One region of the Mesorhizobium sp. P2_F5 genome, then DNA from elsewhere that is predicted to be linked to it. Evidence: riboswitches for the same ligand, from Rfam matches in the RefSeq annotation. Region 1 holds a riboswitch; each other region holds the start of a gene.
The links. A riboswitch is a leader RNA that binds a small molecule or an ion and turns the genes downstream of it on or off. The one in region 1 is predicted to bind thiamine pyrophosphate.
Positions count from the first base shown of each region.

Region 1 (10,596 bases):
AAGGTGCCACGCTTGAGGCGCTTGGCGAGACGCTCGGCATTTCCAAGGAGCGCGTCCGCCAGATCGAGGCGCGAGCCATGGAAAAGCTGAAGGTGGCGCTGGTCAAGCAGAACCCTGAATTCGAGACGCAGGCAGCCTGAAATATCTTGTTGTCAGCAGTATTAATTTAATTGCCAACCAAAAAATAAGATCAGCACGCCTGATTTCCTTCTACCTCATGCCCAGATTGTGAATTCTTTAACAGACCCCCTTAGCCGAGGGGTGTCTTTTGGGGTTTCAGATCATAGCGGATGAGGATTTTGCCATGTCGCGATTCTGCGTGTTTCTTGCAGCTTTGATCCTTGTGACCCTGACGACTTTCGAGGCTAGCGCCGATCGAAGGGTTGCTCTTGTGATCGGCAATTCCGAATACCGGGAACTTCCGGCGCTCAAGAACCCGGACAAGGATGCCGGAGACATCGCAAGCACGTTCCGGACGGCCGGCTTCGACGTTTTCGTTGCCAAGGATTTGACCAGGCTTCAGTTCGAGGAGCGTTTCCGCACCTATCTCGCGGCGGCCGACGGTGCTGATCTCGCGGTGGTCTATTATTCGGGCCACGGCTTCCAGATCGGCGGCGAGAACTTTCTCATCCCGGTCGACGCCACGCTTAAGGACGCGGCCGACGTGGAAGTTCAGGCAATCAAGCTCGATGACATGTTGCTGCAGTTGCGATCGAAATCGAAAATCCAGGTGATTATCCTCGACGCCTGCCGCAACAATCCTTTTCCGCGCAAGAACTATTGGCTTCGCGACCAGCTGATCGTCGCCAGCGGTAGCGGATTGGCGCAGGTGAAGGGTTCTGAGAACGCGCTGATCGCCTTTGCCACCGAGCCGGGAGCCGTTGCCTATGACGGGAGCGGCAATCTCAGCCCATTTTCCTCCGCCTTCTCCCGTCGTGCGTTGGCGGCGAACCAGGAGATAAGGGCCGTCATGTCCGCCGTGCGCCGCGATGTGGTCAAGGCTACCGATGGCAAGCAGGTTCCATGGGAAAATTCCTCGCTTCTCGACGATGTCTTTCTGATGCCCCGCGCCAACCGCCCGGCGCTGCCGCCGGTGCTGGAGAAAATCGTGCCGTCCGGCATCGGGCCAGTCGCTCTGGATCTGCCGGCGCCGGTTGACGTCGACGGTGGCGCAGTCAGTGTCAGCATCGAAAGCCTGCCGGCACTCGGACGGCTGACGCTTGATGGCAAGCCCTTGGCCATGGGCGAAAGGATCGATGGTAAGGACCTGTCGCGTCTGCGCATGGACGCCCCCGAATTGGCGGGTGGGCAGGAACAGGTGGATACGCTGGCCTACACCACCCACAACGAGTGGGGTGGCGAATCCCAGGGCGTTCTGCTGTTGCGGATCAGGAACGGCGCGGGCGCCGAGGGCAAGCAGCTCGTGGCCTCACTCGCGGCCGAGCAGAAGCAGGCGGTGGTTGAGCGCGGCATTCGTATCGCCGACGCCGCCGAGGCGATCGAGAACCGCGACATCGAAATTCCCGTCGGCATCGGCCCGGTTCCGCTCAAGCTGGATTTCCCGGCCAAGGACCCGTCGATCAGCTTGAAGCTCGCAAGCTATCCGGCAACGGGGACGCTGTCCCTGCCGGACCGCATCCTGTCGCCTCAATCGAGCCTGATGGCCGACGATGTCGACAAATTGCGCTACGAGGCGCAGATCGGCTCCGCGACGCCCGTCGAGATCGGCTTTCAGATCCGTGCCGACAACGCATCGAAGCAGGCGACGCTGAAGCTGTCGCCAAGCGTCGATCCCTGCGATCGGGCGGCGGGCGAACCTCTCGACCTGCAAGGCGTTGTCCCAGGCCGACTAGCGAACGAGATTGGCGACGACGCGGTTGAGCTCTGCCAGGCCTCAGTGAAGGCCTATCCAGAGATTGCCCACTTCCGTTACCAACTCGGACGGGCGTTGCTGGCCTCGGGCAAGGTTGATGAGGCCAGGCAGGCAATCCAGCAGGCCGCCGACAAAGGATATGTCCGCGCGGCATTCGCACTCGGCTCCATCGCCTCGTCCGGAATAGGGACGGCCGCGGATCCTGACCAGGCCAACCGCTTCTATTCAAAGGCATCCGACAAGGGCGACCCCTACGCCATGACCGCGTGGGGACGCACCCTGTTCAATGGGCGCGGCGTCCAGCGCGATGCCGCCAAGGGATTGGACTTGCTGCTCAAATCGGCGGCGATGGGGCATATCGATGCCATGAACGATCTCGCATCGATCTTCATGGAAGGTCGCAATGGTGTTCCAGCTGATCCGGACCGCGCGCTCGCCTTCTTCAGAGCCGGGATCGAGCGGCAACAGATGTATTCCCTGGGTGTTCTCAGCACCCCAAAGCAGGTCGCCTTGGCGGTTCCGGCGTGCAAGGTCCAGCCCCCAAAAATCATCACGAAAATAAAGGTGGTTCATATACCTGCGCCAAGACCGAAGACCCCGAAGGCAGGCAAGCGGACAGCCGCAGCAATCCCGGACAACCCCGTGCAGAAGCAAAACGGCAGGGCCGCATGGGCCGGCAACAACGGTAATGGTTCCGAGCGCGGTTCTGCAAACCCTGGTGGTGGTGAGGAGACCGATAGCAGCACCAGCGAAGGCACCGATGGCGACAGCGGCACCGATACCAACACTGACAGCCATCTCTGAGGGTGGGCAGACCTATCGAACCGGACTGCGCTGCTACTTGTCCGTAACGATCTTGACCTTGTCGCCGGCCGAAACCGAGGCGCCCGGCGACATCGCGTTGAGCACCCTGAACAGATCGAGCTTGCGGTCGACGCCGACCATCTGCGCCGACAGCGAGCCCATGGTCTGGCCCGCCTGAACGGTGACCACGCGGATGTGCAGCGGCTTCAGCGCCGCCTTTTCGGCAGGGCTCAGGATGCGGAACGAACCGCTGACCGAGCGCGCCACCGGGTCGAGCGTTGTGCTGGCTGAGGGGGCCGCCGTCAACAGCCGGTAGACCTGGCCGCCGGCGCGGATCACCGCAATGTCGAACTGCCAGCCATCGGCGCCGGCATGCGCGGTCGCCGCCTCGTTGCCGTTGATCGTCTCCTGGCGCACGCTGGTCTCGTCGAGACCGGCCACCCAGCCGCTTCTGATATAGTCTGTCAGCGCGCGGTTCTTGTCGATCGACACGCCGTCGAACCGTACCGCCATGTCGCCGGGGCCAGTCGCCGTCACCGCCGCCGCCGTATTGTCGATGATGAAACCGTCCGGCACGGTGAACGATACGCCGAGCCCCGGATGCAGGAAGGTCTGGCCGCGCACATAGCCTTCTTCCGGAGTGTCGCCGTAAAGCAGGCCGTCAATGCCGGCCAGGAAGGAATCGCGGTCGCGCGTGCCGACGCCCGGCGCGCCGAACTGGCGGGCATGGCGCTGCGCCAGATCGATGCGCTGCGGCGTGTTGGGGTGTGTGGCCAGGAAGTCGAGGCTGGCATCGGTGGCGCCTGATATCGAGCGGAAATCGGTATAGGCCGACATCGATTGCAGGAAGCGGCCGGCGGCATAGGGATCGTAGCCGGCTTCGCCGATCGACTTGATGCCAATGGCGTCGGCCTCCAGCTCCTGGTTGCGCGAGAACTGCGCCAGCCTGAGCTTGCCGCGGATCAATGCCGCCTTGGCGGTCGGGCTGTCGCCAAGCACATCGGAAACCACCTTGGTCGCCAGGCCTTCCTCAGCCTCGAGCTGCTGGCGCTGCAGGCCGTGGTTAGCGGTGACGTGGCCCATCTCATGCGCGATGACGGCCGCGAGTTCGGCCGAATCATTGGCCAGAGCCAGCAGGCCGCGGGTGACGTAGAGATAGCCGCCCGGCAGGGCAAAAGCGTTGACGTTGGGCGAATTGAGGATGGTGATGCGATAGGTCTGGGTCGGATTGGCCGACACTACGGTCAGGCTGCCGACGACCTTGGCCACCATGCGCTCAAGCTTAGGATCGGAATATTCACCGCCATAAGTGGCCAGGATGCGCGGATGCTGCGCCTTTGCCAGTTCGGCGAGCTTGCTGTTGGCGGCGACATTGTCGACCGTGATCGGTCTGTCGGAAGGCTGGAAGCCGGATTCCTGTACCTCGGGCGGCGTGAACATCTGGCAACTGGCCAGCGCCACGGCAAGGCCGGCCAGCGCGAGGAAGCGCACCAGCGGTCTGCGTCTCAAAGTGTCAGTGCCGGTCGACAGCACGGCGTCCCTTCAGCTCTCGGCGCAGGACCTGGACCCAGGGGTCCGCGCCAGCGAAAAATCGAATTTTTCGGTGGCAATCCTGCCCAAATCAAAAAACCTACAGCGTTTTACGCATCCGGATAGATGCGGCGCTGTAGGGGGCAAATCACGGCTCGTGCCGGACCAGTACTGGGCGGACCTAGCCACATCAGCTGGACCATGGCAAGCAAGCGCCACATCACCTGTAGCCGGTTTGGTCGTAAATTATGTCCGCTTCCGGGCAATATCGCGTGATCCGCCCGAACTTGCGCCGATATAGCGCCGAAACGCTTCAGGGCCAGTGCCAGCGAAAAAATCGGCGGCAAGTCCCGTTGCGGCAACCCCGCCATTGTCCAGAAAAACAATGTCCTCGCCGATGCGTCGCGCGTCTTCCGGCTGATGCGTAACGAACAGCACCGTCATCGCCCGCTCGGCATGGACGCCGGCCACAAGGTCGAGCATGTCGTCGCGCAGCGCGGGTCCGAGCGACGCGAACGGCTCGTCGAGCAACAGCACCGGCCGGTCGCGCACCAGCACGCGGGCAAGCGCCACGCGCTGCCGCTCCCCGCCGGAGAGCTCGCGCGGCAGGCGCTTTTCCTTGCCGGCAAGGCCGACACGGCTCAGTGCCTCGGCGATTGCGGCGCGGTCGGCCTCGGTCAGGCTGAGCGAAGGCGAGCGGCCGAGGCCGACATTCTTCTCGACCGAGAGATGAGCAAACAGATTGTTTTCCTGGAACACCATCGAGACTGGTCGCGCCGACGGCGCGGAAGCGCCGACATCGGCGCCGCCGATCAGAACGCGGCCGGATTGCGGCGTCTCGAAGCCGGCCACCAGATTGAGCAGGGTCGATTTTCCCGAACCGCTTGCCCCCATGATGGCGGTGATCTTGGACGCCGCGAATTCGACATCGAACAGGAACGGCGCCTCGCCATAGCTGAACGAGACCTTGTCCAGCCGAACGGCCGCGCCTTTGTTGGCGGAATTCACGATCTTTCTCCACGTCCCAACCAGTCCGCGACGACCACCAAGGCGAGGCAGACCGCCCCGAGCAGCAAAGCCAGTCCGGCGGCGTCGGCTGTGCGGTAGCTGCCCATGCGCGCCAGCAGGAGATAAGGCAATGTCTGCACCGAATCGCTGCCGAACAGCGCGATGACGCCGAGATCGCCGAGCGACAACGCCATGGCGAAGGCAAAGCCGGTGGCCAGCGGCCGCCGAAGCGACGGCCAGTCGACCAGCCGCAGCCGGTTCCAGCCGGAAATGCCGAGCTGTGCGCACAGCTTTTCGTGGCGTTCGCTCGCTGCATCATAGGCCGGACGCATCGCGCGGATGGCAAAAGGCATCGCCATTACCGCATTGACGGTGACGACCATGACCGGCGCGATGGCAAAGACATCGCTGACCGTGCGCAGCAAGAGGAACCAGCCGGTGCCGATGACGATGGGCGGCACGACGAGGACAAAACCGGCGCCGTTGTCGGTGGCATGTTCGAGCAGCGAGCGGCCGCCACGGCGGCGCAGGGCCAGCGCCCGGCGCGCCATGATCAGCGACAGCGACAGCGCCACCGAAAGCAGCGCCGCCAGCAGCCCGAGACCGGCGCTGGTCAGCGTCGCCTGGCGCACAGCACTTTCACTGGCGAGCCGGCTGAGATCGGCGCCAAGGCCGGATGCGACGGTTGCCGCCATAGGCCCAGCGACGAACAGCAAGGCGAGCACGATCAGGATGGCATTGAACGCCGTTTCAGTTGTTCCGGCGGAGAGATAGCGGCGCGGCGCCACTGGCAGGTTGGCGTCGCCGGTCACGTTGGCGCCCAGCCGCGTCAGCGCCAGCACGACGGCAAAGGTCAGCGCGATCTGCAGCACAGTCAGTGTGACTGCCCTTGCCGGATCGAAGTCGAAACGCAGCGCCTGGTAGATGGCTACCTCGAGCGTCGTCGCGGCCGGCCCGCCGCCGAGGATGAGGACGATGGTGAAGGAGGTGATGCAGAGCATGAAGACAAGTCCGGCGACGCCCGGCAGGGATGCGCGCAGCACCGGCCATTCGATCAGCCGGAAGGCTGCTCTCGCCCCCATGCCGAGCTGGCTTGCCAGCCGCCATTGATCGGCAGGCACCGTCCCCAGCGCCTCCAGGAACAGCCGCGTGGCCAGCGGCAGATTGAAGAAGACATGGGCGACGAGGATGCCCGAAAGCCCATAGATATCGGGCCAGCTTTGGCCGGCGATCGCGGCGAAATAGCCGGCGCGGCCATAGAGCGCCAGTATGCCCAGCGCCGCGACAATGGCCGGCAGTGCCAGCGGCACGGTGAACAGCTGCAGGATGAAGCCACGACCGAAGAAGCGCGGATGCCGTGACAAAGCGCGGGCGACGAGCAGCGCCGGCACGACGGAAAGCAGCGTCGAGAGCGCCGCCTGCCAAAGCGTGAAGCGGACGACGCGCAGAAGATAGAGATCGAAGGCGGACGCGGCGCCTGAGAGGTCGTGCGCGCCTTCGCGGATGAGGCCGGCGAAAGCGCCGCCAACCAGCAGCGCGATTGCCGCAAGCGCGATGATGCCGGCGGTGATGCGGGGATCAGAGCGTTGCACGCCGGACCGCCCAAGGGATCTCTAGCGGGCGTCGCGTTCCTTCGCGCCCCCCTCTGTCCTGCCGGACATCTCCCCCACGAGGGGGGAGATCAGCCATCTCCGCGTCCCACTCATTCCTGCAACCTTGGCGATTGGCGAAATCGCCGATGACAGCCAATCTCCCCCCTCGTGGGGGAGATGTCCGGCAGGACAGAGGGGGGCGCCGTAGAGCGATCATCTTCGATCAGCCTACCACAGGCTACTTGCTCATCACCGTCAGCCACTCATCCACCCATGCCTTGCGGTTGGCCGCGACTTCTTCGGGGCTGAACAGCAAGGTCTTCGCCGGCTTGACCAATTTGTCGAAGGCCGGGTTGAGCGGCTTGCCGGTCTTCCCCGCCGGGAACATCCAGTTGGTCTCGGGAATGACGTCCTGGAACTTCGGTCCGGTCATGAAGGCCAAAAACTTTGCCGCCAGCGGGTTTTTCGCACCCGTGGTGGTGATGCCGGTGACCTCGATCTGCAGATACTCGCCTTCCTCGAAGGACGCCGCCTGATAGCGCTCAGTGTTCTCGGCCACCATGTGGTAGGCCGGCGACGTCGTGTAGGACAGCACCATGGGCGCTTCGCCTTTGGTGAACAGGCCGTAGGCCTCGCTCCAGCCCGGCGTCACCGTCAGCACCTTCGGCTTCAACTTGGCCCAGGCTTCCGGCGCCTTGTCGCCATAGACCGACTTGACCCAGAGGAGCAGGCCGAGGCCAGGCGTCGACGTCCGCGGATCCTGGATGACGATCTTGTCGGCGGCGTCGCCCTCGACCAATTCCTTCAGGCTCTTCGGCGGGTTCTTCAGCTTTTCGGTGTCATAGACGACAGCGAAATAACCATAGTCGTAGGGGACGAAAGTATCATCGCTCCAACCGCCCGGCACACTGTTTTCAGCCACCGCGCCATGCGGGACAAACAGGCCGGTGGCTTTGGCTTCGGCGGTCAGGTTGGTGTCGAGGCCAAGCACGATATCGGCCTTGGTCGAGGCACCTTCGAGCTTGACGCGGTTGAGCAGCGCGACGCCATCGGCGACCGAGACGAAGTCGACGCTGCAGCCGCATTCGGCTTCGAATTCCTTCTTCACAGCAGGGCCTGGCCCCCAGTCGGCGGTGAAGCTCTCGTAGGTATAGATGGTGAGTTTGTCCTGCGCGGACGCAGGGCTTGCCAAAAGCGAAACAGCAAGACCCAGGGCTGGGACAAGACGGGACAAAAACATGCGCATCGGCGCCTCCTTCATTCGTGTTGAAAGGAATTGAGGCGCCGGTCTGTCCGAAGCGTCTAATCCCTCCGCCGGTACAAACCGGATCAGGTTCAGCGGGTTGGCGAGACTGCCTCTCAGCCGGTCCGCGAAGATCGCGTCCGGCACCCCGTTAGAGCGTTTCGACACATAGGCCCGGCCAAGGTGCCACGCAAGCGGAACTTTGCCAGAGCATGATCCCGAAAAGTGGGAACCGGTTTTCTCGGACAAACGGGAACCGTTTTGTCCGGAGATCATGCTCCAGCAAAGAGCTAGATCAGGATGAAGATTCAACCAAACGTCATCCTGATCTAGCAGCAGCGCGGCTCGGCCTTCCGTTTCGCCGGCGGGGCTGGTAAGGGCCACCGGATATGACCACATTCACCATCCTGCTTGGCGGCGATCTCGTCCGCACGCCGCGGCTCGACCGCCAGGTCGAAGGCACGCGCGTCATCGCCGCCGACGCCGGCATCGGCCATGCCCGCCTGCTTGGCCTGATGCCGGAGCTATGGGTGGGCGACTTCGATTCCGTGCCGGCGGACCTTCCCGCCGATCTCGCCGCAGTGCCGCGCCAGGTATTTCCGCCCGAAAAAGACAAGACTGATGGCGAACTGGCGATCGCAGCGGCGTTGGAGCGTGGCGCCACCAGCCTGGTGCTGGCCGGCGCTTTCGGCGGCAAGCGCGCCGACCATGCGTATCTGCACCTGGCGCTCAGCCTGAGGCTGGCCGAGGCCGGCACAAAAGTGCTGTTGACCAGCGGCGCGCAGGAGGGCGTTCCCCTTTTGCCCGGCAAGGCCAGCTTCGACTATGCCGATGGCACGCTGTTTTCGGTGCTCGGCTTCTCCGATCTTTCGGGCCTCACCGTGGCCGGCGCCAAATGGCCGCTCGACCATGTCGAGGTTGCCTTCGGCTCGTCGCTGACCATCTCCAACGAGGTCAAGTCACAGAAGACCGGGGGCCGGCTCGAAATCGCGCTCGGTCATGGCCGCGCGCTGCTGCTCGCTCATCCCTATCCCTTGCCTGAAAGCTGACATGGCCCCGCCTCTTCTCAACCTCGACGGGATAAAACTGACCTTCGGCGGTACACCACTGCTCGACGGCGCCGAACTCACGGCATCCGCCGGCGACAAGATCGCACTGGTCGGCCGCAACGGCTCCGGCAAGTCGACGCTGCTCAAGATCGCCGCCGGGCTGATCGAGCCGCAGGACGGCGAAGTGTTCCGCCAGCCTTCGGCGACGGTGCGTTATCTCCCGCAAATGCCCGACATGGACGGCTTTGCCAATGTGCGTGCCTATGTCGAGGCGGGACTCGGGCCGGGCGACGATCCCTACCGTGCCACATATCTGATGGAGCATCTCGGCCTCGCTGGCACGGAGAACCCCAACGACCTCTCCGGCGGCGAGGCGCGCCGTGCCGCTCTCGCCCGTGTCATGGCGCCCGAGCCCGACATATTGCTGCTTGATGAGCCGACGAACCATCTCGATCTGTCTGTCATCGAATGGCTGGAAGAGGAGCTTGTCCGCACCTCGTCGGCGCTGATCGTCATCTCGCACGACCGTCGCTTCCTCGAACGCGTCTCGCGCGCCACCGTCTGGCTCGACCGCGGCCAGACCCGCCGTTTGGACAAGGGTTTTGGCCATTTCGAGGAATGGCGCGACCTGGTGCTGGAAGAGGAAGAGCGCGAGCAGCACAAGCTCGGACGGCAGATCGTGCGCGAGGAGCACTGGCTGCGCTATGGCGTGACCGCGCGGCGCAAGCGCAACATGCGCCGGCTTGGCGAATTGCAGACCATGCGTCAGCGTTTTCGCGGCCATCGCGGCGCCGAAGGCTCGGCCACCATGGTGGCCAGCGACGCCGCCGAATCCGGCAAGCTGGTGATCGAGGCCAAGAACATCGAAAAGAGCTTTGACGACCTTACCGTGGTCAAAGGGTTTTCGACCCGCATCCAGCGCGGCGATCGCGTCGGCCTGGTCGGGCCGAACGGCGCCGGCAAGACGACGCTGTTGAAGATGCTGACCGGCGAGATGAAGCCCGACGCCGGTTCGGTGCGGCTCGGCACCAATCTGGAGATCGCCACGCTCGACCAGAAGCGCGAGTCGGTCGACCCGGCCGAGACGCTGGCGCAATATCTCACCGACGGGCGCGGCGAAAACCTCGTCATCAATGGCGAGCAGCGCCATGTCGTCTCTTACATGAAGGATTTCCTGTTCAAGCCGGAACAGGCGCGCACGCCGGTGCGCGAGCTGTCCGGCGGCGAACGGGCGCGGCTGCTTTTGGCGCGCGTTCTGGCACGGCCGGCGAACCTTCTGGTGCTTGATGAGCCGACCAACGATCTCGACATGGAGACGCTGGAACTGTTGCAGGAACTGGTCGCCGGCTTTGCCGGCACCGTCATCCTGGTAAGCCACGACCGCGACTTCCTTGACCGCACCGTAACCAGCATCATCGCGCCGGACGGTGGCGGCCGCTGGATCGAATATGCCGGCGGCTATTCCGACATGCTGGCGCAGCGCGGCGGCACCCGGCT
Region 1 covers NZ_JBFUEY010000010.1:49,573-60,168, reverse strand. Annotated here, with positions in the region: gene AC1DYO_RS16415 (RNA polymerase factor sigma-32) at 1-140, shown strand, start outside; gene AC1DYO_RS16410 (caspase family protein) at 269-2,677, shown strand; gene AC1DYO_RS16405 (M48 family metalloprotease) at 2,711-4,117, opposite strand; gene thiQ (thiamine ABC transporter ATP-binding protein) at 4,454-5,215, opposite strand; gene thiP (thiamine/thiamine pyrophosphate ABC transporter permease) at 5,212-6,807, opposite strand; gene thiB (thiamine ABC transporter substrate binding subunit) at 7,046-8,053, opposite strand; TPP riboswitch at 8,097-8,211, opposite strand; gene AC1DYO_RS16385 (thiamine diphosphokinase) at 8,440-9,099, shown strand; gene AC1DYO_RS16380 (ABC-F family ATP-binding cassette domain-containing protein) at 9,101-10,596, shown strand, end outside.

Region 2 (10,596 bases), on a different contig from region 1:
CTGCGGCGAGGCTGCCAATCTCCCCCCGTGTGGGGGAGATGTCCGGCAGGACAGAGGGGGCGCTGTCCCGTCGACCTATCGCTACTCATCGCCAGTCTACCGGCACCGATGCGTTGCGCCTCGGTGCACTAGTGCTTACACCGTCTCCACCACAGGCCGGTGGAAGCGCGCCTGGTGATAGGCGCAGTAGCTCTTCAGCGCCCTTGTGCGCAGGCCGCAGCACAGCATCTCCAGCCCCGGCCGGCTGCCGGGAGCATCTTTCTCCGGGTCTTCTTCCAGCGTCAGGTCGAGCGGCGCGCGGCAGCGGTTGAACAGGCAGTCGATGAAGCGCATGGCGGCGACATGCGGCTGGCGTCCGATGGCGGCGGGGCGCGGCGCCGGCAGCTTGAAGCGGTAGATTTCGCCATCCACCACAAGCCGCCCCTCACCCAGGATCGAACGCGCCGGCGGGGTCGGCGGCATAGACTTGGCCGGTGGCTGACGGGTCGGTTTGGTGACCGGTCTGACGGGCTGCTTCGAAACTTCGGCCTGCCTTGCGGGCTTGCTCAGCTGATTCTTCCCGGCCGTATTCTCGTTGGCCGCAGTCTTCCCTGTGGCATTCTTCCTGGGTCTCCCGCCGGACCTGCCACCCTTGGGATTGGCAAAGCCGATGGTCTTCAGGGCGCTGTTGCGGTGGACGATGCCGATGATGGCGTTGCGCGAGACCGGGCTGCCGCGCAGCGCCGTAAAGCGGACGGCGATCCTGGTGGCCGACAGGCCATCCCTGAGCCAGACGGCGATCTCCTGCAATTCGGTGTCGGTATAGGCAGTCATGTCGGATCCATTGATTGCGCGCAAAGGCAAGCGGCCCGGTACGAAGGCCGCACAAAGGTTCAAAGCGTCTGGTTCGCTGTGGTCAGGCGGTGCTGGCGGCCGGCAGGGAGTCGGCGGCGAGGCGCCGCAACGCGGCTTCGGCCGCCGCTTTGGTGAGGCCGGACACCGCCCTGCCCGTCAGCCGGTCGAACAGGATGACGGTGCCGTCTTCCGTGCGGATGCAGGAGATGCCCTGCCCGACGGCAGCAGCCCCCGGCGCGCCGCTGGTGCCATCGGGCAAAAAGGTGGCCGGAGCCGGGAGAGGAACGGCTCCGGCCGTTCCGATCGACAGGGGGAGGTCGACCGGATCCGGGGCAAAAGCCCCGGCTTGCGTCCGGACCGGGGAGGAGGACAGCCCGGACGATTGGAGAAAGCTGACGATGCCTGCGGAAACGCTTGCGGTTTGTTCGATCATGCGCTAAGCGTACGATATGTACGAAACGTACGCAAGCAAAATCGTACGTATTGGACGATAATTTCAGGCAATTTGTACGATGCAGGAACCGAGGCACAGATTGCAGCAGGCACGGGCGGAGGCGGGTTATGCCTCGCCGAGCGATGCCGCGCGGGCATTGCGCGATATCAACAAGAACACGCTGATCAGCCACGAGAACGGCAACCGGCCGCTGTCGCGCAAGGCAGCCGAGAAATATGGCCGCCTGTTCGGCGTCGATCCCGGCTGGCTGCTGTTCAATGGCGAGGGCGGCAGCCTTGCGGGCGGCCATTTCGGCTTCGACGAAACGGGCCGGCAGATCCCGATGCCGTCGCTGGCCACGGTCGACGTGCCTATCGTGTCGTGGATCAGCGCCGGCGAACTCGGCAGCCAGGACATGGTGGCCAATCTCAGCGATTATCCGACCATCCCCACCACCGATCTCGAGCAGGGCCAGTGGATCGCGTTGCGCGTCGACGGCCCGTCGATGAACAAGATCTCGCCGCCGGATTCGATCATCTTCGTCAACCTCAGGGACAAGCGGCTGGTGACCAATGGCTGCTACGTCATTTCGGACGAAAGCGGCCAGGCCACCTACAAGCGCTATCGCCCCAACGAGAACCCGCCCTTCCAGCCGGCCTCCTACATGGACATCCCGCCGCCGGCGCTGGAAGGCGCCATCACCATCATCGGGCGGGTGAAGCGCTCGATGATCGATATGTGAGGGGCGGGCTCAGGACTTGGGTTGCTGCATTCATCGTAGCGATTGCTCTTCCTTGACGCGACAATTTCTGCTTGCATGACGAGCGGCTGCCAGCCATTGGCAGAGGCTCAATGGTTTTCGGGGGAGAACCGGCAAATGACAGGCGCGGAAGGCGCGGCCGAGAGCCGGTTGATCCGGCTGGTTCGAAAATGGCGGACACCGTTGCTGCTGTTGCTGGCGGGTCTCGTTGTCGTGGATGTCCGGGGCATCTTTGCCCTGGCAGCCGGCTTCACCTATGCGGCCTGCATTGGCAATCCGGCCGACCCAGCCCGGCGGATCGAAGCCTGCACCCACATCATCGAGGACAAGGCCGGGCGCTCCGACCAACGGGCGATGGCTTACTTCAAGCGCGCCTACGCCTGGGCGGCAAAAGGCGACTACGCCAGCGCCATCGCCGATAACGAGCGTGCGATAGACATCAATCCGAGATTTGCCGTTGCCTACTACAATGGCGGCGTTTTCTGGTCGAACACGGGTGACAATGACCGGGCTATCGCCGACTTCAACCAGGCGATCAGCTTCGGTTTTGGCGGCGCCAACGTCTACCAGAACCGAGGCGCCGCCTGGTCGTCCAAGGGCAATTACGAGCGCGCCATCGCTGATTACACCCAGGCGATCAGCATTGATCCAGAACAGGCCGATACCTATTACGCCCGCGGCGCGGCCTGGGGGCAAAGCGGCGATTACGATCGCGCCGTCGCCGACTACACGCAGGCAATCAGCTTCGATCCGACAGGTGCCTATGGCTATTATGGCCGGGGCCTTGCCTGGTTCAACAAGGGCGACGACGACCGCGCTATCGCCGATTACGCCAAGGCGGTAAACCTCGATCCCAAGCTGGCCGATGCCTACTATGCACTGGGTCTCGCCTGGGCGCACAAGGGCGACCACGACCAGGCCATCATCGACTATGATCAGGCGGCAGGCATCAATCCGGCCTATGCCGATGTCTATGGCGCCCGAGCTCGCTCCTGGGAGGCAAAAGGCAACCCCATCCGCGCCGAGGCCGATCGCAAGAAAGCGCTCAGCCTCGGGGCGAAGTGAGGCTGAGCTCTCAGGCATCTCACCTTTGGCGGCAGGGAGATTGCTCCCTACCCCAGATACGCATTGCTGAAATAGCCCGCGAAATCTGGCCGTTCCTTCAGCGCCTTGCCATCAGCGTCAAGCAGGATGCCGGCACTGAAGAGGTAGCCGCCCATCGCCTCGATCTTGCCCTTGTCGATAGTGCCGATGGCGCCGGCCTCGCTTCTGAGGAAGTGCCCATCGACCAGCATCTTCAGCGAGGCGTGGATCAGCGCCGGGTCGGTCAGCGCATCCTTGTTGGAAGCGATCAACAGGTCGCCAGCCTCCCGCGGATGATCGACGGCGAACTGATAGCCGCGCCGCGTCGCCTCGACGAAGGCCGATGCCGCTTTCGGGTTTGCCTGGAGATAGGTATCGCTGGAGGCGATGACAGTGGTGTGCTCGTCGGGCACACCATAATCGGCATAGCGGAAGTTGCGCTGCCTGATACCCTTCAGTTCGGCATCGACGCCTTCCCAGGTCGAGACCTCTAGCGTGAAGTCGACCGATCCGTTGGCCAGCGCCTCATAGGCCGAGGTGCCGAGCGTCACGGTCTCGAAACTGCCCTTGCCGCCATCGTGGCGGATGATGGTCGAAATCAGCGTGTTTTCCCAGGCGCTGCCGAAGCCGCCATAGGTCAGACCGTCGAGATTTTTGGGGCTCTTGATCTCGCTGCGATCCGCGTTGAAGACCAGCCGGCCGGTCTCCTGCTGCACCACGGCGTAGACCGCCTTGAGATCGGCGCCGGCGGCGCGCTGGGTGAACAGGCCGACGCCGGCAATGCCGAAATTGGCGATGCGGTTGGCAACCAGCGTGCCGGCTCCGGTATCGCCATAGGGCAGGATTTCGACGTCGAGGCCGGCCTCGTCGTAAAAACCTTTTTCGCGGGCAACGAACAGGCCGATGTGGTTGGTGTTGACCGTCCAGTCGAGCGCGACGGTGATTTTTTGCACAGCCGCATGAGCGCGCGAGGCAAGCGGCAGTCCGGCAGCCAGCGTCAGCAGCAAGGCTTGCCGGCGGGTGAATTCAGTCATGATGATCTCCTTTGAGCGGTCTGCGGGAACGACGCTCGGTCGGCACCGGGATTGAGCAGCGTGTCGAGGATTTCGGCTTCGAGTGCGGCGGCTTGGCGCGCGGCATCGCTGCCTGTGGTACGCGGTCGCGGCAGCGGCACGGCGATCTCGCCGATGATGCGGCCCGGCCGCGCCGACATCAGATAGATGCGGTCGGAGAGATAGACGGCTTCGCGCACATCATGGGTGATCAGCAACGCCGTCCAGCGATGACGCCGCCACATGCCTTCCAGCCAGCGCTGCATGGCCGCGCGTGTCAGCGCATCCAGCGCGCCAAAGGGCTCGTCGAGCAGCAGCATGTCGCGCTGCTGCACCACGGTGCGCAGAAGCGCGGCGCGCTGGCGCATGCCGCCGGAGAGTTCCGCCGGCCAGGCTCGCTCGAAACCGGCAAGGCCGAACTCGGCGAACAGCGGCGCGACTCGCTCCCGGGCGGCCCGTCGCGACACGCCCTGGACTTCCAGCCCCAGCGTTACATTGTCGATGACGCGCCGCCACGGCATCAATGCGTCGCGCTGTGGCATGAAGGCGAAAGGGCTGCCATCCAAGGGCGCGCCGTCGAAGCGCATGTCTCCCCCGCCTTTCAGCGCGCCGGTGAGCAGCTGGAACAGCGTCGACTTGCCGGCGCCGGAGGGGCCGAGGATGGAGACGAACTCGCCGGCCGCGACGTGAAGCGAAATGCCGGCGAGCACCTCGAGCGCGCCGAAGCTTTTGCTGATGTCCCGGAGCTCGAGCCGTTTCATTGGCGGCTCTCTCCCGAACGCTTTCGGTCGTCGCTATCGCTCCCCGCATTTTCCCAAGGCATGGCGAGACGCTGGACGAGCACGGCAATGCCGAACAAGATGAGCGTGAGCGCGGCGCTGACGGCGACCGCGGCGAGCACCAAATCGGGGCGAAAATTGTTCTTGGCGTTGAGCATGTAGATGCCCAGCCCTTTCGCCGCTCCGGCATATTCGGCGAAGATCGCGCCGACGACGGCGTAAGTGATGGAGATGCGCAGCCCGGCGAAGAAATAGGGCAGCGCCGAGGGCAGCCGCGCCAGCCAGAAAATGCGCCAGCGCCCCGCCCCCATGGCGGCGAGCATCTGCGAAATCTCCGTGCTCGTGGCGGCAAAACCCTCGACCAGCGCCACCATCATCGGGAAGAAGGTGACGAGCGCCACAAGCAGGATTTTTGGCATCAACCCGAAGCCGAACCACAGCACGATGAGCGGCGCGATCGCCACCAGCGGCAAGGTCTGGCTGACGATCAGCAGCGGAAAGAGCGCGCGGCGCAGCGGGGCCAGAAAATCGACCAGCGCCGAAAGCACGAAGGCAGCGACCAACGAGCAGGCAAAGCCGGCTGATGTGGCGCGGATGGTGGGAAGCGTGTTTTCGGCAAGGGCGGCGCGATTCTCCCAGGCCTGCAGCAGCACGCGGGACGGCGCCGGCAGCATGGTGGGGGCGACGCCGCCATAGCGGGCGTAGACCTCCCAGGCTGCAAGGATCAGGGCGAAGGCGATGGCGGCGGGTGCTGTCTTGGCGATAGCGGCGGCTGATCTCCCCCCTCGAGGGGGAGATGTCGCCGAAGGCGACAGAGGGGGTCGCCGACCGTAGAGCGCCCACGCCCTGCCGACGCGAAAAGGACGTCGGCGCTCCACGCGCTGGGACCCCCTCTGGCCTGCCGGCCATCTCCCCCTCAAAGGGGGAGATTCACCGGCATCGCCGTCGTCGCCAATCGCCAATGGCTCCTCTCCTCTCTGTGCTGAGAAGTCAGAGGCAGAGGCATCTCCGCCACGCGATGGGTTGGGCAAAACAGCCACGGCAATATCCTCGACGAACGACGCTTGAGCCGCGGCTCAGACGGCGCTCGGGCTGTTCGCCGAAATGGTGACGTCGAGGGTGACGTGGCCGGCGCCCGGGCCGAAGCGGCAGAAGGCTTCGTTAAGCGTGGCAAACACCGCGCCGGCATCGCCGCGTAATTTGGTGCAGAAGTTTTTCGAGCGCTCGAAGACACCGGACTGCTTCAGGAAATCGATGCAGCCATAGATCTCGTCCATGTGGTCGCCGGTGCCCATGACATAGAGCGAGAATTGCGCCGCCACCGGCTGGTCTGTCGATGGCGTCGCCTGCACGGCGCGGATCGCAGCGAGCTTGCGCTCGTCCAAGGGAATGGTGGGGCCGCCGGTCTCGTCGGAGCGGCAGATCGGATCGTCGGGCTCGCCCGGACAGCCACGCGAAACCGCAGCCGAAAGCACGCAGTGCTTGCCGCTTTTGGCCGCCGCCACAAACAGGTCGCGCATGGCCGGGAACAGCACCTCGGGCGGCCCGACCAGAAGCGTCGAGATGTCGTCGGTCTCGATCCGCAACCGGTCGCGCCAGGGATCGAGCGCGCCGAGCGCGCCAAGGATGACGCCGACGAAATCGTCGGTCATGGGATAAAGGGAAATCTGTGCGCCGGAAAACATCGCCCGCCTCGCTCCGCTGGTATTATCCAGATCAGCTTTAGGGTCCGAAGGCTTGCCGCCCTCATCTCAGCCCCGACCATACGGAGCACCCCTGTGGATGAGCGGGTTAAAGCACTGTTCGAGCGATTGGGGAAGCGTATTTTTTCGGCTGTCATCGCGAAGTGTGTTGGGCCAAGTTTCTTGCCTTGAGGAAAAGTCGCATCATTCGGGAGCTGAATTCGTTCAAATTGTACGCGATGCGCTTGACTGGATTTCGTACATAACGTACGATAGTTGCTTTCAACAAGGGGTTTTCCGTGAGCACAGCGAACCATGCCGCCTTCGCCGACCTCTCCCGCCCGCTGCTGTCACCCCCACTGTTATCGCTCTTGTCGCTCGACCAGCGCGAACGCGTTGCCGGAGCATGGCGAATGGCCAGCCAGGACATCGCCGACGACATTCGTTTCATCCGCCAGTATCTGAAGGTGATTGCCGAGAAGGATGAAAGGCTGTCGACCGGCACGCTCGTTCATAGCCGCGCCTATGTCGAGGCCTGCGCCGGCTGGCTGCCGCAAACGGTGGCGCGCTATCTGCGGCACCTGCGCCAGATCACCGAATGCGAACTGGCCATGACAGAAGCTGGCATCCGCTTTGCGCTGTCGAGTTATGCCTGGGAGGCATGAGACGCTGTTTCGCCTTGTCGCCAAACAAAACAAATTGCGCTGCCCATTGCAGCCGCAATTCGTCAGGTTGAGAGGCTCGGGCGCGCCTGAACGGCGGGCGCCAAGGATGACCCCCCGGGCGAATTCAGCCCTTGCGCTATTTTGACTTGGCCTTGCCGGACTTTGCCGTGGCGGGCTTCGCGGCCTTTGGCTTGGCGTCTGCCTTGGCGGGCTTCGCAACAGCCTTCTTCGCCGCCTTCTTCGGCTTGGCGGCTGCGCCGTCGACCTCGGCCGCGGCCTGATCCCAATGCTCCTGATGCGCACCTTCGGGGCGGCCTGCCTGTTCCCAGATCTCGTGTGCGCGCTGGCGAATGCGGTCCTGTCTGTCGTCCGTCACTTAAGCCTCCGTGGTTGGGTCCGATCGGTTGGTCCAGATTCCACGAAAACATTAGCCGAAAATTCAGCCGGCGTCTTGAATGACTCAGCGCCGATCGGAAACGACCGCTACGCCAAGCAGTGCTGCTTTCTTGGTAATCAGCCCGGCAAGGTCAGCGTCCGAACGATCGGTGCCGGTGCGCTCGCGCAGGACCGCGATTGCTTCCTGCATCGACAACAGCGCCGTACTGCGCTCGGCCAGCAACTTGTCGCAACACGCCGCAACATTGGCGGAGCTCGGGGTTTCGACATGCGGCAACATGGCAATGCTCCTTTCCCGGTTCGACCCTGCCATTCTTGTTCGCAAGAACGGCAGGGCCAGATTATCGACGATGGTTCTATTCGTCGGAACTACTCGACGACCTCGACGATCCTGCGCGTGCTGGGGTCGACCAACACGGTATGATTGTCGACGACGGCGTATCTGTACTGAACATCGGGCACCTCTTGCAGTTCGACCGTGTCCGGCAAGGCGGAGCCGACATTCAACTCGACACCGAGGAGGTTGATCGAGGCAAGCGGGTGCTTATGCACATATTCGCGTACGACGGTGCGCTGTTCGGGGGTGACGATCACCTGCCGTTGTGCCGGCTGCGTGACAATGACTTCGTCGGCAGCGGCAACACCGAGACCGGCGATCATGGCAAGCCCGGCGACGGCGGGAATAAGGACGGTTTTCATCTTCGTCTCCTGTCGTTGTTGGTGAGCTCCGCCTTGTTCCCGCACGAGGCGAAAACAGCACAGATCGAGCTGGCGGGCTCCTGGAGGCAAACGCCGCCGGTACGGTCTTGTTCCGCAAGCGGAGACTAAATTGATCGGCTTGCCGGCCATGTCAGCTGGAACCGCATCGGCATGATTCGCATTGAAGACGATCCCTCAGGAGACCTTCAATATGAACGATATGCGGCTCCAAGTTCCGGTGGCGATTGCGGTCGGCGCCGGCTTCAAACGCGACATCGCGACGTTGGCCGAGATGCAGAATTCTCTCAAGGAATGGCCGCAGGCCGGACGCGGCAAGATTTATGACACGGCACTGAGGGCCTGCGAAATGGCCAGGGCTGGACACCTGACCAAGGACCAGGCGCGGCGGGCCTTCACCGCCTTTGCCGAGGCGGCAGGCATTGCCTGGACCGGCATCGATCCGGTGACGGCGCTTCGCCTGGCCAAAACTGGCCGGCCCCGGCCCACACTGTAGAGACCTCAAACGAGATCATTGCTTCGGCGGCTGCACAGGCACCTCGCCGGGCTTGATCACCGGCGTTTTGCCTTGATCCGGCGGCGGCTGCGTCATGCCCTGGTCACCGCTGGGCGGCGGCTGCAGCACGCCGCCGCAAGAACCAAGATCGGCGCTCGAATTGCCATTGCCGTCATTGGCGGGAGGCTGCTGTTGGCCATCCTGGGGCTGCGCCTGGCAAGGCACGGGAGGAGCGCCCTCGCCGCTGTCTTGCGCGGCCGCGGGGCCGGCAAGCGCCAGCAGCGCGCACGGCAAGAAAACAAAGATCTTCATTGTCCGGTCTCCGTCTGGAATCGTCTTCCTGTTGGCAAATGCAGGCTGGCGGCAATTGGTTCCCCCAAGCGGTCCCCAAGTGGCTCCCAAGCGAAGTGGACCGGTTTTCGGGAACCTGCTTGCCGGCGGCGAGTTCCACATTCTCGATGCAAGCATCGGCCCCAAGCACCGACCCAAGGAGGCAATCATGGATCCCCGCAGAAAACCAAGCGACGAAGTGGAAGCGCCGACGCCGCGGCAGCAGGACTGGGATGCGCTGCGCGGCGCAAGAATTCTGCCCGACGGGGCGGACGAAGAAAGCCTGCCGGATATCACCGGTGTCGAGAAGGAAGGCGAGCTGCCCGAGGAAGACGACGGCAACTCCTACCGGGACAGTGACGACGCCCTGCCCGACGATGCCGAGGAAGCCGCCATCGGCCGCGATCCGGCGAGACGCGGCGGCCCTTTCGACGAGATGTAGGCTCGAAGCAGTCTGCGCCGGACTTTCGAAGCGTTTTACCGGAACTCTTCGTCTGTTCGCTGGTTAGGAAATTGTCCAACCCAGAGGAGACCGGTCATGGATCACAGATCGGCTCTGTCGATCATCTGCATGGCAGTCAGGTCGTCATCGACGTCGGCGGCTTTCTTGGCATCGGCGCCAAGCCGGTGGCGGTCACCACCAGCCAGCTTGACTTCATGCGCGACGAGGATGGCGACGTCCACGCCGTCACCAGTTGGACCAAGGACCAGCTCAAGGCGATGCCGGAGCATCGGGACTGATACTTTTCGAAGGGCCCGGCTGCAGCCGGGCGCCCTTCGTTCGTCACGCCAGTGCGCCCTGGCGGCTTGGCTTCAGCGGCGCCCTGGTGATCAGGGAGAGACCGATGATCAGAAAACTCAAATCAGGAAAATACCGCCTCTATTCGCGCAAGGTCGATGAAAAGACCGGACGGCGACGCAACCTCGGCACCTTCGACAGCCGCGAAGCGGCCGAGAAACACGAACGCGAAGTCCAGTATTTCAAGCGCCATTGAGGCCGCTGATATCTTCAAGACGCGCATACGATCGCCCGACGCGGACCGTGCAGGTGCTCGCTCCGGCATCGCAGACGGCTGGCCCCGGCAACCGCCGGCGCTTGAGTGCCGACGGGCGCACGATCGGGCCTTCAGTTCGATGCGGGATCGCCCAGCGCCTCGGTGACGAAGGAAGCCGCGATCAGGTCGTCGGCATCGATGCGTAGGGACCCTTCGGCGTCCCCCATGATGGCCGCGACCTTCTGGAAGGTCTGCATCTCGTGTTCAGTAATCCGGGCGTTTCGCATCCTGGCTTTCAGATCGGCGATGCGTCGGCCCAATGAGGCCGACGTTCCGATTTCTCTTTTCGACATGGCGTCGTGCTCCTCCCCCAA
Region 2 covers NZ_JBFUEY010000024.1:49,955-60,550, forward strand. Annotated here, with positions in the region: gene AC1DYO_RS26770 (GcrA cell cycle regulator) at 136-813, opposite strand; gene AC1DYO_RS26775 (hypothetical protein) at 896-1,267, opposite strand; gene AC1DYO_RS26780 (LexA family transcriptional regulator) at 1,347-2,009, shown strand; gene AC1DYO_RS26785 (tetratricopeptide repeat protein) at 2,145-3,092, shown strand; gene AC1DYO_RS26790 (ABC transporter substrate-binding protein) at 3,140-4,144, opposite strand; gene AC1DYO_RS26795 (ABC transporter ATP-binding protein) at 4,141-4,923, opposite strand; gene AC1DYO_RS26800 (ABC transporter permease) at 4,920-5,756, opposite strand; gene AC1DYO_RS26805 (YkoF family thiamine/hydroxymethylpyrimidine-binding protein) at 6,018-6,626, opposite strand; TPP riboswitch at 6,617-6,729, opposite strand; gene AC1DYO_RS26810 (hypothetical protein) at 6,923-7,288, shown strand; gene AC1DYO_RS26815 (DUF2934 domain-containing protein) at 7,425-7,664, opposite strand; gene AC1DYO_RS26820 (hypothetical protein) at 7,749-7,964, opposite strand; gene AC1DYO_RS26825 (DUF1236 domain-containing protein) at 8,054-8,383, opposite strand; gene AC1DYO_RS26830 (DUF982 domain-containing protein) at 8,595-8,897, shown strand; gene AC1DYO_RS26835 (hypothetical protein) at 8,913-9,209, opposite strand; gene AC1DYO_RS26840 (hypothetical protein) at 9,397-9,669, shown strand; gene AC1DYO_RS26845 (hypothetical protein) at 9,741-9,968, shown strand; gene AC1DYO_RS26850 (hypothetical protein) at 10,073-10,222, shown strand; gene AC1DYO_RS26855 (hypothetical protein) at 10,354-10,575, opposite strand.
Region 2: it holds a riboswitch for thiamine pyrophosphate, as region 1 does, so the genes downstream of both, AC1DYO_RS26805 (YkoF family thiamine/hydroxymethylpyrimidine-binding protein) here and thiB (thiamine ABC transporter substrate binding subunit) in region 1, are expected to answer to the same signal.

Region 3 (10,596 bases), on a different contig from region 1:
GCCTGCTCGTGCGTCCGCTTGGCAATGTCCTCTATCTTCTGCCACCCTATTGCATCACCGGCGAGGAACTGGACGGGCTCTATGACGCCATCGAGGAGGCCGGCGACCGCTTCGGCTCGAGGCCATGAGCAGATCGTCGCGCATTCTCGGGTTTGGCCATCATGCGCCGTCGCGCAAGGTCGAGAACCCGGAAATCGAAAACCGTCTCGGCCTCGAACCCGGCTGGATCGAGCGGCGCACCGGAATTCGTTCGCGCTTCTGGGCAACCGACGAAGACACGCTGTCGGGCCTCGCCACGCAAGCGGGCGACATGGCGCTGGCGAGCGCCGCCATTGACCGGAGAGACATCGGCCTGTTGTTGCTCGCCACCTCGACACCCGATCACCTCCTGCCGCCGAGCGCACCCCTGGTAGCGCATCGGCTCGGGCTCTGCCGCGCCGGCGCGATCGACCTGACCGGCGCCTGTGCTGGCTTCATCTATGCGCTGATGTTCGCCGACGGTTTCACCCGCCTGCATGGCAAGGCAGCCCTTGTGATTGCCGCCAACATCCTCAGCCGCCGCATCAACCCGGCCGAGCGCGCAAGCGCTGTGTTGTTTGCCGATGCCGCCGGCGCGGTGGTGATCGGTCCTTGCGATGATGCCGATCGAGGCATTCTCGGCGCTTCGGTGGATTCCGACGGCTCACGCTACGGCCTGATCCAGATACCCGCGGGAGGAAGCAACAATCCGTTCCATGACGGCCTCGACCTCGAGCAGACCCGGATGACGATCACCGATGGCCGCGAAGTGTTCGCCAAGGCCGTGGAGATGATGACTGCCTGTTCTCAGGACGCGCTCACTGCCGCCCACATGCGGCCGCAAGACATCGACCGGTTCGTGCCGCACCAGGCCAATGCCCGCATGTTCGATGCGGTCGGGCGAAACCTCGGCATTGCGGATGAAGCGATCGTCAAGACGATCGTCGAATACGGCAATTCTTCTGCTGCGACGATTCCGCTCTCGCTGTCGCTCGCCCATCGCACGCAGCCGTTTCGGCCGGACGAGAAAATCCTGCTGACGGCCGCGGGCGCGGGTCTCAGCGGCGGCGCCCTCGTCGTTGGAATTTAGCGGGGCGACCCGGCCGCCCAGAGGATGGCGGGACAAGTCATCCATGATGATGGGAAACAAGACCAATGCGAAAAATAGTCGCCGGTAAGCTGCACGGCATCCACGTCACCGAAGCGAACCTCGACTACCACGGCTCGATAACACTCGACCCTGACCACTGCGAGGCAGCCGGGATCCTGCCGATGGAAGTCGTGGAGATATGGAACAAGAATTCCGGTGCGCGGATTTCGACCTATGTCATTCTGGGCGAACGCGGCTCCCGATGCTGCATTCTCAACGGGGCGGCGGCCCGCGCCTGCCAGCCAGACGACCAGATCATTGTCTGCAACTCCATCTACCTGGACGAATCACCTCGTTGAAGCCGCGGATCATCACCTTCGACCAGGACAATCACATGCTCGATCGCCTGAGCTACTCCGTCGATCTTGACGCACATGGGCGTTACAGCTTCTCGATCCTTGACGAGGCGAATGAGGCTTTGGCCATTCCTGCGCTGGTCTCCGGCGCGTGACTTCCTCTCGATATTTGCCCGTGCTTTGCGCGGGGGTTCGTTAGTCGCCGATCACCGCCGCAGGTGGAAATGCGCTTGACAAAGCAGTGTCGGCTCGGTCAATTCGAAAACATTCACCAGGGGAGTCCCGGCAAGGGGCTGAGATACTGCTGGCTATCGCGGCGCAGTGACCCGTTGAACCTGATCCAGTTCATACTGGCGTAGGGACGGTGCAAGCGCTTTGCGGGAGTTTACGCCCGAGGTCCTGTTTCGGCAGGTCGACAGAAGCGTCTTTTCATCCTTCCGGCACAGAACTGGGTCTCCAATGCATGAGCAAAGGAGCCTCACGATGAATGCCCTCACCCCAGCCGTCTCAACGGGACCGCTGCCTGCCTCACGGAAAATCCACAAGCCTGGCGTCCTCCATCCGCACATCAAGGTGCCGATGCGCGAAATCTCCGTCCATCCTACGGCGGGCGAACCGCCTGTCATCGTCTACGATCCGTCAGGTCCCTATACAGACCAGACTGTCGAAACCAGCATCGAAAAAGGCCTCGCCCGGCTTCGCCATGAATGGATCAAGGCGCGGGGCGATGTCGAAGCCTATGACGGCCGCCATGTCCGGCCGGAAGACAATGGATTCGCGGTAGGCGAGCGCCTGACGCCGGAATTTCCCATTCGCAACCGGCCGCTCAGAGCCAAGGCCGGCAAGGCGGTGACACAGCTCGCCTATGCGCGCGCCGGCATCATCACGCCCGAGATGGAGTTCGTCGCAATCCGCGAAAACCTCGGCCGCGAGGTCCTGCGCGGCAAGCTGCCGCGCGACGGCGAAAGCTTCGGCGCGGCCATTCCCGATTTCGTCACGCCGGAATTCGTGCGCGACGAGGTGGCACGCGGACGAGCGATCATTCCAGCCAACATCAATCATCCCGAGAGCGAGCCGATGATCATTGGCCGCAATTTTCTGGTCAAGATCAACGCCAACATCGGCAACTCCGCCGTCACCTCGTCGATGGCCGAAGAGGTCGAAAAGATGGTCTGGGCGATCCGCTGGGGCGCCGACACGGTGATGGACCTGTCGACTGGCCGCAACATCCACAACATCCGCGAATGGATCGTGCGCAATTCACCGGTGCCGATCGGCACGGTGCCGCTCTATCAGGCGCTCGAAAAGGTCAACGGCATTGCCGAGGACCTGACCTGGGAGGTCTACCGCGACACGCTGATCGAGCAGGCCGAACAGGGCGTGGACTATTTCACCATCCACGCCGGCGTGCGGCTGCACTACATCCCGCTGACCGTTGGCCGGGTCACGGGTATCGTTTCGCGCGGCGGCTCGATCATGGCCAAATGGTGCCTGCACCATCACCGGGAAAGCTTCCTCTACGAGCATTTCGCGGAGATCTGTGACATCTGCCGCGCCTATGACGTGTCCTTCTCGCTCGGCGACGGCCTTCGTCCCGGCTCGATCGCCGATGCCAACGACGCGGCGCAATTCGCCGAACTGGAAACGCTCGGCGAGTTGACGCAGATCGCCTGGGCGAGGGATTGCCAGGTGATGATCGAGGGGCCTGGCCACGTGCCGATGCACAAGATCAAGGAGAACATGGACAAGCAGCTCGCTGTCTGCGGCGAGGCGCCCTTCTATACGCTTGGACCGCTGACGACCGACATCGCGCCGGGCTATGACCACATCACCTCAGGCATCGGCGCCGCCATGATCGGCTGGTTCGGCACCGCCATGCTCTGCTACGTCACGCCCAAGGAGCATCTCGGCCTTCCCGATCGCAACGACGTCAAGATTGGCGTGATCACCTACAAGATCGCCGCCCATGCCGCCGACCTGGCGAAGGGCCATCCGGCAGCGAAAGTCAGGGATGATGCCCTTTCCCGCGCGCGCTTCGAGTTCCGCTGGGAGGACCAGTTCAACCTGTCGCTCGATCCCGAAACGGCGCGCTCTTTCCACGACCAGACCTTGCCCAAGGAGGCGCACAAGGTGGCACATTTCTGCTCGATGTGCGGACCGAAATTCTGCTCCATGCGCATCTCCCACGACATTCGCGCCGAAGCACAGAAGGAGGGCATGGCGGCGATGGCGGCGAAATACCGTGAGGGTGGCGATCTCTACATGCCGGCTGACGAGACCGGCGTAGCACTCATGCCAGAGGCGCCGAAACCATCATGAGGGTGTTGGTCAAAGGGGCCGGCGTCGCCGGCCTCACCGCGGCCTTCGAACTCACCGCCCGCGGCGCGACGGTCACAGTCGCCGAGATCCGGCATGGTGTTGGCGGCAATGCATCGTGGTTCGCCGGCGGCATGCTGGCGCCATGGTGCGAGCGTGAAAGCGCCGAGCAGCCGGTGCTGGATCTCGGACGTGACGCTGCCGACTGGTGGGATGCGGTGCTGCCGGGTCAGGTGACACGGGCCGGAACACTGGTCGTGGCCATGCCGCGTGATGCCGGTGAGCTTGACCGGTTCGCCAGTCGCACGTCGGGGCATCGGCGTGTCGATGAAGACGAAATTGCGATCCTGGAGCCCGGCCTCGCCGGCCGCTTCCGGCGCGGATTGCTGTTTCCCGATGAGGCTCATCTCGACCCGCGCCAGGCGATGGCGGCACTTCAAGGCAAGCTCGCCGCCATGGGTGTCGAATTCCACTTTGGCGCCGACGCCGGGCATGTTTCCGGTTTCGATCGTCAGATCGACTGCACGGGATTGGCAGCAGCCGATGACAGGCTGCGCGGCGTTCGCGGCGAGATGCTGATCCTGCGCACGCCTGATGTCTCGCTGTCGCGCCCGGTCAGGCTGCTGCATCCGCGCTTTCCGCTTTATGCGGTGCCGCGTGCCGACACGCAGTTCATGATCGGCGCGACGATGATTGAGAGCCAGTCCGGCGGGCCGGTCACGGCGCGTTCCATGATGGAGCTGCTGGGTGCCGCCTATGCCCTCCATCCGGCCTTTGGCGAGGCCGAGATCGTTGAAACCGGTGTCGGCGTTCGTCCGGCCTTTCCCGACAACCTGCCCCGCGTCGAAACGAGCGGAGACACCGTCGCGATCAATGGGCTCTATCGCCACGGTTTTCTCCTCGCCCCCGCCATGGCGCGCCAGGCTGTCGACCTGGTTTTCAATCAAGACGGACCCAAGGAACCTGCTCATGAAACTGATGGTCAACGGCGAAGCGCATGAGGTTGCCGCCACCACGCTGGCGGAGCTGCTTGCCGCGCTCGACTATGAGGGCGATTGGCTCGCCACTGCCGTCAACAGCGACCTCGTGCACAAAGCCAACCGGGCGGAATTCCAGTTGAGCGACGGCGACCGGATCGAAATCCTCTCACCCATGCAGGGAGGCTAGACCATGTTCGAGCTTTATGGAACCGAGCTTCCGTCGCGTCTGCTTCTCGGCACCGCTCAATATCGTTCGCCGACCATCCTTGCCGAGGCGGTCAAGGCGTCGGGCACGTCGGTGGTGACGGTCTCGTTGCGCCGTGAGATGGCAGGCGGCAGGGCCGGCGAAAAATTCTGGTCGTTGATCCGGTCGCTGGGTGTCAGAATCCTGCCCAACACTGCCGGCTGTCACTCCGCCAGGGAAGCGGTCACGACCGCGAAAATGGCGCGTGAGGTCTTCGGTACGAACTGGATCAAGCTCGAAGTGATCGGCAACCACGACACGCTGCAACCAGACGTGTTCGGCCTTGTCGAAGCCGCCCGCATCCTGTGCGAGGACGGTTTTGATGTATTCCCCTATACCACCGATGACCTTGTCGTCGCCGAGCGGTTGCTGGAGGTGGGCTGCAAGGTCTTGATGCCGTGGTGCGCACCGATCGGTTCGGCGCTCGGGCCGGTCAACATCACGGCGCTGCGTTCGCTGCGCGGACATTTCCCTGACGTCCCGCTGATCGTGGATGCGGGGCTCGGACGGCCGTCGCACGCGGCCACCGTCATTGAACTCGGCTTTGACGCCGTGCTCCTGAACACGGCGGTCGCCAAGGCGGCCGATCCGGTCGGCATGGCGCGTGCTTTCGGCAAGGCGGTCGACGCCGGTCGTGAGGCTTTCAGTTCGGGAATGCTCGAACCGCGCGACCTCGCCGTGCCATCGACACCGATGATCGGCAAGGCCGTTTTTTCATGAAGCTCGATCCCTTCTACCTGATCGTCGACAGCTCTGCCTGGATCGAACGGCTGGTGCCGCTCGGCGTGAAGCTGGTGCAGCTTCGCATCAAGACCATGGATGAGGCCGGCTTGCGCGCGGAAATCCAGAGGACGAAGGCCTTTTGCGCCCAACACGAATGCCAACTCATCATCAATGACTACTGGCGGCTGGCGATCGAGGAAGGTTGCGACTTCGTCCATCTCGGCCAGGAGGATCTGCAAACCGCCGACCTCGCGCGGATTCGGGCAGCCGGTCTAAGGCTTGGACTGAGCACACATGATGATGTCGAACTGGAAATCGCTGTTGCCGCCGGGCCCGACTACATCGCGCTCGGCCCGATTTATCCGACCATCCTGAAGAACATGAAGTGGGCGCCGCAAGGGGTCGAACGGATCAGCGAGTGGAAGCGCCGGGTCGCACCGATTCCCCTGGTCGCCATTGGTGGTCTCAACCCGGACCGGCTCGACGGTGTCTTTGCGGCTGGCGCGGACAGCGCGGCGGTGGTCACCGACATCACGCTGAACGACGACCCCGAAGCGCGCACGCGAGAATGGATCGAAAAGACAGGCCGATGGCGCTGAGGCGAGACCCTTATGTGCTCGTCGTCGGTGGGTCGGACTCCAGCGGCGGAGCCGGAATTGCGCGCGACATCGAGACGATCTCTTCGATTGGCGTGCGCACCTGTCTTGCCGTTGCCGCGCTGACGGTGCAGACGCACGAAGCCGTCATGGAAATCCATCCTTCGCAGCCCGATCTTGTGGCCGATCAGATGCGCGCCGCGCTGCAGGCCAACACGGTGGCAGCCATCAAGATCGGCATGCTCTCAACGGCCGAGATCGTTGTTGCCGTTGCCGGCGTGCTCCGCGAGAATCCGCAGGTGCCGGCAATCCTCGACCCCGTGCTCGCCTCGACCTCAGGCCGGGCGTTGCTGGAAGCAGATGCCATCGCCGTCATGAAGCGCAGTCTGATGCCGCTTTGCCGTCTCGTCACGCCCAATCTCATCGAACTGGCGCTCCTTGTTGGCTCGGAACTGGCGATGGATGAAGACAGCGCGGTGTGGCAAGGCCAGGAATTGCTGAACGCCGGAGCGCAGGCCCTGCTGATCAAGGGCGGCCATGCATCGGGACCTCGATCAACCGATGTTCTGTTGCGCTCCGATCACGAACCAGTCCGCTTCGACACACCGCGTCTGGCTACGTCGATGCGCGGGACGGGATGCATGCTGGCCAGTGCGATTGCGGCGCATATGGCGAAAGCGAGCCCACTCGAAGACGGCGTGCGCGAAGGCAAGTTGTTTGTTTTCGAGAAGCTCCAAGGGAAGAAGTCGAATAACGGTGCTTTGTTTGGGGCACGGCTCTGCGATTGAGGCGATGGCAGCTATCAAAAGGGCATTTGATCCGACATATATCATGAGTCCGGGACGACACTTCCGATCGCTTCCGGCGACGGCTGATCCGGCGACGCAGCCTATTTTTCACCCGAGATTGCATCCTTGCGGCACCAACAAAGGCGCCGGTCCTTTGTGTGGTCCTGGACAGCCCGTGCTGTAGAAAGACCGCCGGGTAGTGCTATTGGTTACGCACGCGATGGTTCTGCGGATCGTACCAAGGCCCCAACTGAACTTCCACAGGGTGACGCTCCATAGCAATCTCGACCTCCCATTTTCCAGCGGCAAGCCACTCCTTGGTCACGCCATCGGCATTATTCACATAGCCGAGCCCAAGTGAGGCGCCAATTCGGTGTCCGTAGGCTCCAGATGTAATGGAGCCGACCAGGTTGCCATCGCGCGCAAGCGGCTCGTGATGATAGAGCATCGGCATGTCTGGACCGCCCGAGAGCTTTACCTGAACCAGTCGGCGATTGATCGGCCCGTCGCATTTCTGCTTGACGAGAGCATCCCGGCCAAGAAAGCCACCGGGCTTATCGAGCGCGACGGCGAAGCCCACACCACCATTGTAGGGCGTGTCCTCCTCGCCCATGTCATGACCCCAATGGCGATATCCCTTTTCCATGCGCAGGGAATTCAGAGCGAAGAAGCCGCCGGGTCGAAGCCCCAGATCTCGTCCGGCCTTCATGATCTCTTCGTAGACATGCGCGGCAAACTCACTCTCTACATAGATTTCATAGCCGAGTTCACCGACGAACGTCAGCCGGCTCGCACGTACACGCGCATAGCCAAGATCTATTTCGCGGCTCGTGCCGAAGGGGAATGCCTGATTGGTGAAGTCGTCCGGCGACAGGCGCGACATCAGTTCACGCGTCTTTGGGCCCATCAACGCAATCATTGGCAAGCCCGAGGTGACATCTGTGATATGTACGTGAGCGCCTTCTGACAGATGCCTTTTGAACCACGTCAGATCGCGTCGCTGCGAGACCGCCACCGTGACGATGAGGAATGCATCTTCCGCCAGGCGCGTAACCGTGACGTCAGCCTCGATGCCGCCAGCCTCGTTCAGCCACTGCGTATAGACGACGCGACCGATACCAACATCGCAGTCGCCGGCGCAGATCCAATTCATTGTCTTGAGCGCGTCGGGACCCTCGACCCGGTACTTCACGAAACAGCTATGATCAAACAGTGTCACATTCTGTGACGTGTTGTGGCATTCGGCACCGACATTGGCGAACCAGCTTGGGCGATAGTAAGAATATTCGATGTTGGCGACTTCTTCGGCGGTGCCGAAGAACCCAGGCCGTTCCCAGCCCGCCGTTTCGGTCATGAACGCACCCGCCGCGACCAGCCGGTCATGGAAGGGCGAGCGCCGCACGCCGCGCGCGGAGACGAACTGCCGGCCCGGCCAATGCATATCGAAATTGAGGCCCAGGGTCTCCACGGTACGATGCTCTAGGTACTTGCGGTTTCGCTGGAAGCTTTGTGTGCGACGCACATCAACATCAATCAGTTCGACCGGCGGCCGACCATCGCGGATCCAGGAAGCAAGCGACTTTCCCACCCCGCCCGACGACAGGATACCGAGCGAATTGAAACCGGTGGCGCAGTACAGGCCAGAAACTTCAGCCGTCTCGCCGAGCAGATAACGGCCGTCCGCGGTGAAGCTTTCGGGTCCGTTGAAAAACAGCTGCATGCCAGTTTGCGCCAGCAGCGGCACGCGACCGGCCGCGGTCTCCAAATGCGGCGCGATGTGGTCGATGTCGTCTGGAAGCGCGTCGAAGCAGAAGTCCCTCGAGATGCCGTTTTGACCCCATGGTTTTGCAACCGGCTCAAAAAAGCCAACGAGCAGCTTTCCGGCATCTTCCTTATAGTATGTCCACTCGTCGCCGAGGAACATAACGGGAAGATTGCGTGGCAGATCGGGAATTGCCTCGGTGACCACGTAAAAGTGCTCAGCCGCGTGGAGCGGTATGGTTACCCCGATCTCGGCAGCCAGATCGCGCGACCACATTCCGCCGCAGATCACCACGGTGCGCGCATCGATCCTGCCGTGCTCCGTCATTACCCCCACAGCACGGCTATTCTCAACGAGGATGCGTGTGACCGGCAGGTTCTCGATGATACGCACGCCTCCGCTGCGGGCGCCTTTCGCGTAAGCCATCGTCACATCGGCCGGGTTGACCTGGCCATCGTGCGGGAACCAGAAACCGCCGACGATCCCCTCGATGTTGACGGGAGCCCAACGTTCCTTGATTTCGCCTGTTGTCACCGCTTCGACCGGCAAGCCGAAATTGCGGCCCATGGAAGCGCCCCGGGCAAGTTCTTCATAGCGTGCGGAGGTCGTGGCAACGCGCAGGGAACCGTTTCGCTTGAAGCCGGTTGCCTGACCGGTCTCTTCCTCAAGATGAGCGAACAGTTCGCCAGTGTACTTCGCCAGTTCGGTCATGCGTTGCGTTGCGCGCAGCTGAGTGACCAAGCCTGCAGCATGCCAAGTGGTGCCGCACGTCAATTGACGGCGCTCGCAAAGCACCACATCCGTGATGCCGAGCTTTGTAAGGTGATAGGCGATCGAGCACCCGGCGACCCCACCGCCAACGATCACGACGTCAGCCTTGGAAGGAATATTCATGACTCATGCCCTTGATTTTGTCGTTCGGCCCGGCGGTCCAGCAGGCACCAACAATGCGAGTGTCAGATGATCGAGCCACCATTCACGCCGATGATCTGGCCGGTGACATAGCTTGCGTCGTCGGAGAGAAGGAATGCGATCACGGAAGCGATTTCCGATGGGTCCCCCTCCCGGCGCATTGGGATGTTCTGCAGCCAGCTTTTGCGGACATCGTCCGGAACCGCTTCGACCATCGCCGTCGTCACTGTTCCGGGTGCGACCGCGTTTACCCGCACGCGATGGCGCGCGTGCTCGAAGGCTACGGTACGGGTCAGACCCACAAGTCCAGACTTGGCCGACGAATAGTTGGACTGTCCGAACGCCCCCCACCGTGCTTCCGACGAAAGATTGACAATGGATCCGCCCTTGGCGGTCATGTGGGGAACCGCAATTTGGCAGCCCAGCCAAGGTCCTCGCAGATTGACATCGATCACGTCATTCCAGTCCGCATCTTTCATCTTTAGAAGCGAGCTGTCGCGCGTCATGCCTGCGTTGTTGACGAGCCCGTCTATGCCACCGAACGCGTCGACCACACGCCCGATGCATTCACTCCAGCTTTCACGGCTTGTCACGTCCAGTGACAACGCCAGGCCCCGGCCGCCTGCAGCCGAAATTGTTTCGGCCACCTGCTCAGCGCCCGCAAAATTGCGGTCCGACACCGCCACGACCATCCCCTCTTGTGCGAGGCGTTGCGCAGTGGCTCTGCCGATGCCTTGTGCCGCGCCCGTGACGACGACGACTTTGTCTTTCAGGCCACGCATCACGCTGCTCCACCAATCAGGTATCTGTT
Region 3 covers NZ_JBFUEY010000025.1:36,148-46,743, forward strand. Annotated here, with positions in the region: gene AC1DYO_RS27095 (adenosylmethionine--8-amino-7-oxononanoate transaminase) at 1-128, shown strand, start outside; gene AC1DYO_RS27100 (beta-ketoacyl-ACP synthase III) at 125-1,108, shown strand; partial or broken gene panD (aspartate 1-decarboxylase) at 1,174-1,619, shown strand; TPP riboswitch at 1,728-1,844, shown strand; gene thiC (phosphomethylpyrimidine synthase ThiC) at 1,948-3,783, shown strand; gene thiO (glycine oxidase ThiO) at 3,780-4,781, shown strand; gene thiS (sulfur carrier protein ThiS) at 4,750-4,947, shown strand; gene AC1DYO_RS27125 (thiazole synthase) at 4,951-5,724, shown strand; gene AC1DYO_RS27130 (thiamine phosphate synthase) at 5,721-6,326, shown strand; gene AC1DYO_RS27135 (hydroxymethylpyrimidine/phosphomethylpyrimidine kinase) at 6,317-7,111, shown strand; gene AC1DYO_RS27140 (GcvT family protein) at 7,314-9,767, opposite strand; gene AC1DYO_RS27145 (SDR family oxidoreductase) at 9,830-10,567, opposite strand; gene AC1DYO_RS27150 (MaoC/PaaZ C-terminal domain-containing protein) at 10,567-10,596, opposite strand, start outside.
Region 3: it holds a riboswitch for thiamine pyrophosphate, as region 1 does, so the genes downstream of both, thiC (phosphomethylpyrimidine synthase ThiC) here and thiB (thiamine ABC transporter substrate binding subunit) in region 1, are expected to answer to the same signal.